DNA from 2 places in the Variovorax sp. PAMC28562 genome. Region 2 is predicted to be linked to the other one. Evidence: predicted binding sites of a transcription regulator. Region 2 holds the regulator's gene; the other holds the start of a gene.
The links. The regulator HrcA, encoded in region 2, represses chaperone genes, less so after heat shock. The targets are predictions, from matches to a motif close to TTAGCACTCNNNNNNNNNGAGTGCTAA.

Region 1: the regulator HrcA is predicted to act here: its motif matches at 1,433-1,459, upstream of groES (co-chaperone GroES).

Annotation. Positions count from the first base shown of each region.
Region 1 covers NZ_CP060296.1:2,082,933-2,086,343, forward strand. Annotated here, with positions in the region: gene groL (chaperonin GroEL) at 1-1,029, opposite strand, end outside; gene groES (co-chaperone GroES) at 1,059-1,349, opposite strand; gene H7F36_RS09840 (hypothetical protein) at 1,607-1,936, shown strand; gene glgB (1,4-alpha-glucan branching protein GlgB) at 2,221-3,411, shown strand, end outside.
Region 2 covers NZ_CP060296.1:246,091-249,501, reverse strand. Annotated here, with positions in the region: gene recN (DNA repair protein RecN) at 1-45, opposite strand, end outside; gene H7F36_RS01220 (NAD kinase) at 47-943, opposite strand; gene hrcA (heat-inducible transcriptional repressor HrcA) at 972-1,976, shown strand; tRNA gene H7F36_RS01210 (tRNA-Ile) at 2,003-2,079, shown strand; tRNA gene H7F36_RS01205 (tRNA-Arg) at 2,149-2,225, shown strand; gene greB (transcription elongation factor GreB) at 2,282-2,884, shown strand; gene H7F36_RS01195 (RelA/SpoT family protein) at 2,891-3,411, opposite strand, start outside.

The DNA.
Region 1 (3,411 bases), 1.8 Mb from region 2:
TTCGATGTCCGCAGCAGCGCCGGCACCGTCGATCAGGATGGTGTTTTCCTTGCCGACTTCGATGCGGGCAGCCGAGCCGAGGTCGGCCAGGGTCACCTTTTCGAGCGTCAGGCCGACTTCTTCAGCGATGACCTTGCCGCCCGTCAGGATGGCGATGTCTTCGAGCATGGCCTTGCGGCGATCGCCGAAGCCAGGTGCCTTGACAGCCACGACCTTCAGGATGCCGCGGATCGTGTTCACGACCAGAGTAGCCAGGGCTTCGCCTTCGACTTCTTCGGCAATGATCAACAGCGGACGGCCCGACTTCGCGACTTGTTCCAGCGTAGGAAGCAGGTCACGGATGTTGCTGATCTTCTTGTCGTAGAGCAGAACGAACGGGTTTTCCAGAATCGCGGATTGCTTTTCAGGGTTGTTGATGAAGTAAGGCGACAGGTAGCCGCGGTCGAACTGCATGCCTTCGACGACGTCGAGTTCGCTGTCCAGGCTCTTGCCGTCTTCGACGGTGATGACGCCTTCTTTGCCGACCTTGTCCATCGCGTCAGCGATGAGCTTGCCGATGGTTTCGTCGCTGTTGGCCGAGATCGAGCCGACTTGTGCGATTTCCTTCGACGTGGTGGTGGGCTTGGATGCCTTCTTCAGCTCGGCGACCAGGGCCGTGACGGCCTTGTCGATGCCGCGCTTCAGGTCCATCGGGTTCATGCCGGCCGCGACCAGCTTGAAGCCTTCGCGAACGATGGCTTGAGCCAGAACCGTAGCGGTCGTGGTGCCGTCACCCGCGTTGTCCGAAGTCTTGGAAGCCACTTCCTTCACGAGCTGGGCGCCCATGTTCTGGAGCTTGTCCTTGAGTTCGATTTCCTTGGCGACGGACACACCGTCCTTGGTCACCGTGGGGGCGCCGAACGAACGTTCGAGCACCACGTTGCGGCCCTTGGGGCCCAGGGTCACTTTGACTGCGTTGGCCAGGATGTTGACACCCTCGACCATGCGCGCGCGGGCTTCACCGCCGAAGACTACGTCTTTTGCTGCCATGTTTATTTACTCCGATGAGATGGGGTTGATTACTTCTCGACGACTGCGAACAGGTCGTCTTCCTTCATGACAAGCAGCTCGTCGCCATCGACCTTGACGGTCTGGCCGCTGTACTTGCCGAACAGAACGCGGTCGCCGACCTTGACGCTCATGGCGAGCAGTTCGCCCTTGTCGGTCTTCTTGCCCGGGCCAACGGCCAGCACTTCACCCTGATCGGGCTTTTCGGCAGCGTTGTCGGGGATCACGATGCCCGAGGCAGTCTTGGTTTCGCTTTCAATGCGCTTGACGATCACACGATCGGCCAAAGGACGAAGTTTCATAGCATCTCCTGAATAGAAACGGGTTTGGTTTGAGGGTGCCGGACCGAACGGCTGGCTGCCCAATCGACTGGAGGTGAGCACTGTTAGCACTCGTCCTCAGCGAGTGCTAATGATAAGGGCATTCGTTCAGGTTTCAAGGGCGCATGTAAGCCGATGTAGGCGGCTTCTGGCGTGGGCTCGCGCTGTTGACCACGCCATATTTGTGCGTCGCCTGCACGAAAGTCGTGCGCCATCGAACAGTAAACAGGAGACGACAAATGGATTTCGAAGGCATTTATTGCTTCGACACGGCCTCTGTGCGCTTTGCGTTCTATCCGGACGGCGACGACGGCGCCCGCATCCTCGGGCTGATCTCAGAACAGACCTTGCGTGACGTCTGCGGTGCTCGTGATGGCAGCAGCGAAAGCTTGCTCGCAACTTGCCGCAGTCACTTCAGCCTGATCCGGGACAAGGCGATCGAACTGTATTTCGCAGATCCCTCACGCGCAGTGGTGCTGACGACGGGCGACTTCGCTCGCCCGGCAATCCCGGCAATGCAGGCGTCGAAGGTTTCATCACAAGCAGCCGGCGCTGCTGCCCGGGCCTGAACGAACAGCGCGCGCCGCATACGCGCTTCTCTCTGACACGCGAAGGCGCCCGGTGCTCTTCGCGGCGCTCGCCTTTGACCCAACAATGGCCTTGAACTTGCGGTCGTTGTCGTCGATTCTCGGCCATCGATCATCGATTGAACGCAGCGAAAGTGTCCCTCGTGATTCCAGAAATCCGATCTCCCCATACCCAACCCGTCGATTCCCAATCCCCTGGTACCCAGTCTCGCCAGGCTCAGGACGCCTATCTCTTTCGCGAGGGCACCCATGCTCGGCTCTACGATCTGTTGGGCTGCCATGTGAATCCCGAAGGCGGCGCGTCGTTCGCGGTCTGGGCCCCCAACGCGGAGTCCGTCTCGGTTATCGGCGACTGGAACTACTGGTCCGGAGATGCCGATCCGCTGCAACTGCGCGACGACGGCACCGGCATCTGGCAAGGCTCGGTAGCAGACGCGCAGCCGGGCCAGACATACAAGTACCGCATTCGCTCGCGCTTCAACGGCTATGTCGTCGACAAGGCCGATCCGGTCGCGTTCTACGCAGAGCACGCGCCCGCTACCGCATCACGCATTTGGTCGATGGACTACGAATGGAACGACGACGCGTGGATGGCATCGCGCGGCGCTCGCAATGCGCTCGACGCGCCGATGTCGACGTACGAGTTGCACCTCGGCTCTTGGCGTCGCCACGATGGCGAGTTCCTCGGCTACCGCGAAATCGCGCATCAGCTCGCTGAATACATGTTGAAGATGGGCTTCACCCATGTGGAATTGATGCCCGTCACCGAGCACCCGTTCTATGGTTCATGGGGCTACCAGACCACCGGCTACTTCGCGCCGACCTCGCGCTTCGGTACGCCGCAAGACTTCATGTACATGGTGGACCATCTGCACCAGAACAACATCGGTGTGCTGCTCGACTGGGTGCCTTCGCACTTTCCGACCGACGAGCACGGGCTGCAGTATTTCGACGGCACGCATCTGTTCGAGCATGCCGATCCGCGTCAGGGCTTTCACCCGGAGTGGAGTTCGAGCATCTTCAACTACGGGCGCAACGAGGTCCGCAGCTTTCTGACGTCGTCCGGCCTGTTTTGGCTCGACAAGTACCACCTCGATGGATTGCGCGTGGACGCAGTCGCGTCGATGCTCTACCTCGACTATGCGCGGAAAGACGGTGAGTGGATTCCCAACAAGTTCGGTGGTCGCGAGAACCTCGAGGCCATCGAGTTCTTGCAAACCCTGAACCGCGCGGTGTACCGCGAATTCCCCGATACGGTGACCATCGCGGAGGAGTCGACCGCTTGGCCCAACGTTTCGCGCCCCACCGACATGGACGGCCTCGGCTTCGGCATGAAGTGGAACATGGGCTGGATGCACGACGACCTGGCCTACATGAAGGAAGACCCGGTCTACCGCAAGTACCACCACGGCCAGATGACGTTTTCGCTGGTGTATGCCTTCAATGAAAACTTCGTG
Region 2 (3,411 bases):
ATGCACGATCACAAAATCGCGCAGCGCAATACGTCGCAGAGCCACCTCAGGAACCTCCTTCGTTCCAGTGCAATTTCTTGCGCAGCGTGTCAAAGTAACTCCACCCCTTCGGATGCAGAAAGCGCACGCGATGATCCGACCGGCGAACCACAACTGTGTCACCGAGCATTAGCGTGGCGAGCGACTGCATGTCGAAGTTCGCGCTGGCGTCGCGACCCGACACCAGTTCGATCGATATCTCGTCCGCGTCCGGCAGCAGGATCGGGCGGTTCGACAATGTGTGCGGCGCGATCGGGACCATGACCCAGCCTGGAATGGCCGGGTGCATCAAAGGGCCGCCGGCGGACAAGGCATAGGCGGTCGAGCCGGTCGGCGAGGCAATGATCAATCCGTCGGCGCGCTGCACGGCGACGATGTGTCGACCAACCGTGACACGCAGTTCGACCATGCCGGATGTCGCGCCACGGTTGACCACCACGTCGTTCATTGCAAGCGCGTCGAACACGACGTTGCCGTCGCGCAGCACGCGCGCGTGCATCAGGCTGCGATGGTCTTCTTCATAGTCGCCGGCCAACATTGGCACCAGCGTCGCCTTGTAGTCTTCCAGCCGGATGTCGGTGATGAATCCGAGTCGTCCGCGGTTAATGCCGACCAATGGCACGCCGTAGCAAGCGAGCTGGCGGCCGATGCCCAGCATCGTTCCGTCACCCCCCACCACCAAGCCAAGATCGCAGGTTCGGCCGATTTCTCCGACGCTCAAGGCCGCATAGCGGCTGATCTCCGGATGCTCATCGGTCGACTGCTCGACAACGACCTCGCAACCATGCGATTCGAGGAATGCGCCGATGTCTTCCATCACGCCGTCTTGCGCCCCGGCCTGAGCGCGCGCGCCCGAGGCTTGGTACTTGCCAATCAGCGCAACGCGTCGAAAGCGGGAGGTCATTCACAAATTACAACACTAAAATTCATCGATGCTGGACGATCGCGCCAAGTTGCTGCTCAAGACTCTTGTTGAGCGTTACATCGCTGAAGGACAGCCGGTGGGATCGCGCACGCTGTCTCGCGCTTCGGGGCTCGAACTGTCTGCGGCGACTATCCGAAACGTGATGTCCGACCTCGAGAATCTGGGCCTGATTGCGAGCCCGCACACGTCTGCCGGGCGCATCCCGACCGCGCGCGGCTATCGCCTTTTCGTCGACACGATGCTGACCGCGCAACGCGACCAGTTCAGCGCTGCCACGTTGGCGCCAGACCAACCGCAGAAGGTGATCGCGAACGCGGCCAACCTGTTGTCGAACCTGTCGCAGTTCGTTGGCGTCGTCATGGCCCCGCGGCGCGCTTCGGTGTTCAAGCAGATCGAATTTTTGCGACTGTCGGACCGCCGGCTGCTGGTCATCATCGTATCGCCCGATGGCGATGTGCAAAACCGGGTGATTTTTCCGGAAGCCGACTACACGCAGTCGCAGTTGGTGGAAGCGTCGAACTACATCAACGCCAACTACGCCGGGTTGACGATCGAACAGGTGCGCGATCGACTGCAATCCGAAGTCGAAAAACTCCGTGGCGAAATCGTGTTGCTGATGCAGGCGGCCGTACAGGCGAGCTCCGAGGTGATGACAGAAGCGCAAGACGAAGTCGTGATCTCGGGCGAGCGCAATCTGCTCGCCGTCTCTGATTTTTCGAGCGACATGGGCCAGCTGCGCCGGGCCTTCGAACTGTTCGAGCAAAAGGCGCAATTGATGCGTTTGCTGGACGTGTCGAGCAAGGCCGACGGCGTCCGGATCTTCATCGGTGGTGAAAGTCAGGTCGTGCCGTTCGACGATTTGTCGATCGTCAGTGCGAACTACGAAGTCGACGGCAAGGTCGTCGGCACGCTGGGTGTCATTGGCCCCACTCGCATGCCCTACGAGCGAATGATTCAGATCGTCGATATCACTTCGAGGCTGGTGACCAACGCGCTGAGCCATCGGAAGTAGGCGCCCCACTAGAATCGGCGGCGCGTGGGCCGTTAGCTCAGTTGGTTAGAGCAGCGGACTCATAATCCGTTGGTCGATGGTTCAAGCCCATCACGGCCTACCACGTTGCATTCGAAAATCGGTTTGACACTCCGGCTTAGGCACTTTTGCCGGTGCTATAATCGGAAGCTGTGCGGCTGTAGCTCAGTTGGATAGAGTACTTGGCTACGAACCAAGGGGTCGTGGGTTCAATTCCTGCCAGCCGCACCACCATCAAGAAAAGCCCGCAACATCTGTTGCGGGCTTTTTTCATTGGAGCATCCTGAATGAGCAAAGCATTCACCAAGGAAAGCGACTCGGACGACGAGGACGACAGCACTGCTGCGCTGTCCGTGCCGCTTACTCCTGGGGGCAAAAACTACATCACGCCTGAGGGCTACGCCCGAATGCGCGCGGAGTTGCTGCAACTGATGGACGACGAACGGCCCAAGGTGGTCGAGGCCGTCCATTGGGCGGCAAAGAATGGCGACCGGTCGGAAAACGGCGACTACATCTACGGCAAGAAACGCCTGCGCGAAATAGATGGGCGCATCCGGTTCTTGACCAGGCGCCTGGAGATCGCCGTGCCGACCGACCCGGCGGTCCATCATGGAAGCGATCAGGTGTTCTTCGGTGCGACGGTTCGCTATGCCGACGAGGCTGGCGACGAGCGCACGGTGACGATATTGGGAATCGACGAGGCGGACAGCACACAAGCACAGGTCAGCTGGATTTCGCCGATTGCGCGTGCACTGCTGAAAGCGCGCGAGGGCGATGTCGTCAAACTCGTGACGCCGGCGGGTGTGAGCGAGGTCGAGGTGTTGTCGGTGACCTATCCCGAAGCTGGCCCCAAGGCAGACAGCAAGGAAGTCAGTGGTAGGCCGCCCTGATCAGCCTCAGGGCGCGGGCACTGTCCGCGAAGCGGAAAGCACCGAAGGCGTCCGCTTCACCGCCCGCAACACCGATTCCAGGTGCGTTGTGTCCCGTACCGCAATGACGAAGCGCATATCGGTCGATTCCTGTGGCGTCTCGTCGGCCATTTCAACGTGCGTGATGTCGGCCTCCGCAGTCGCCAAGGTCGCCGCGACCCGCGCCAGCACACCCTTGTCGTTGCGCACCGTGACCACGACGCCGGTTTCGAATGCACGCACAGGATCGTCCGCCCACTCGACGGCAAAGAACCGTTCGCTGTCCTTGTAGTGCAGGCGCTGCCCGACACCGCAGGCGTCGGTGTGCACTACCAGGCCTTCGCCGTGCCCGAGATAGCCGACGATCCCGTCGCCAGGAATAGGCCTGCAACACAGGGCGAAGCGCACCGAAGAGTTTTCGCTGCCGTCCAGCGTCACCGCGCCTTGCGACACGGTTTCTTGCGCGGTAAAGCGCTCGCGGCTGAGTAGCAGCGCATCGGGCTTTTCGC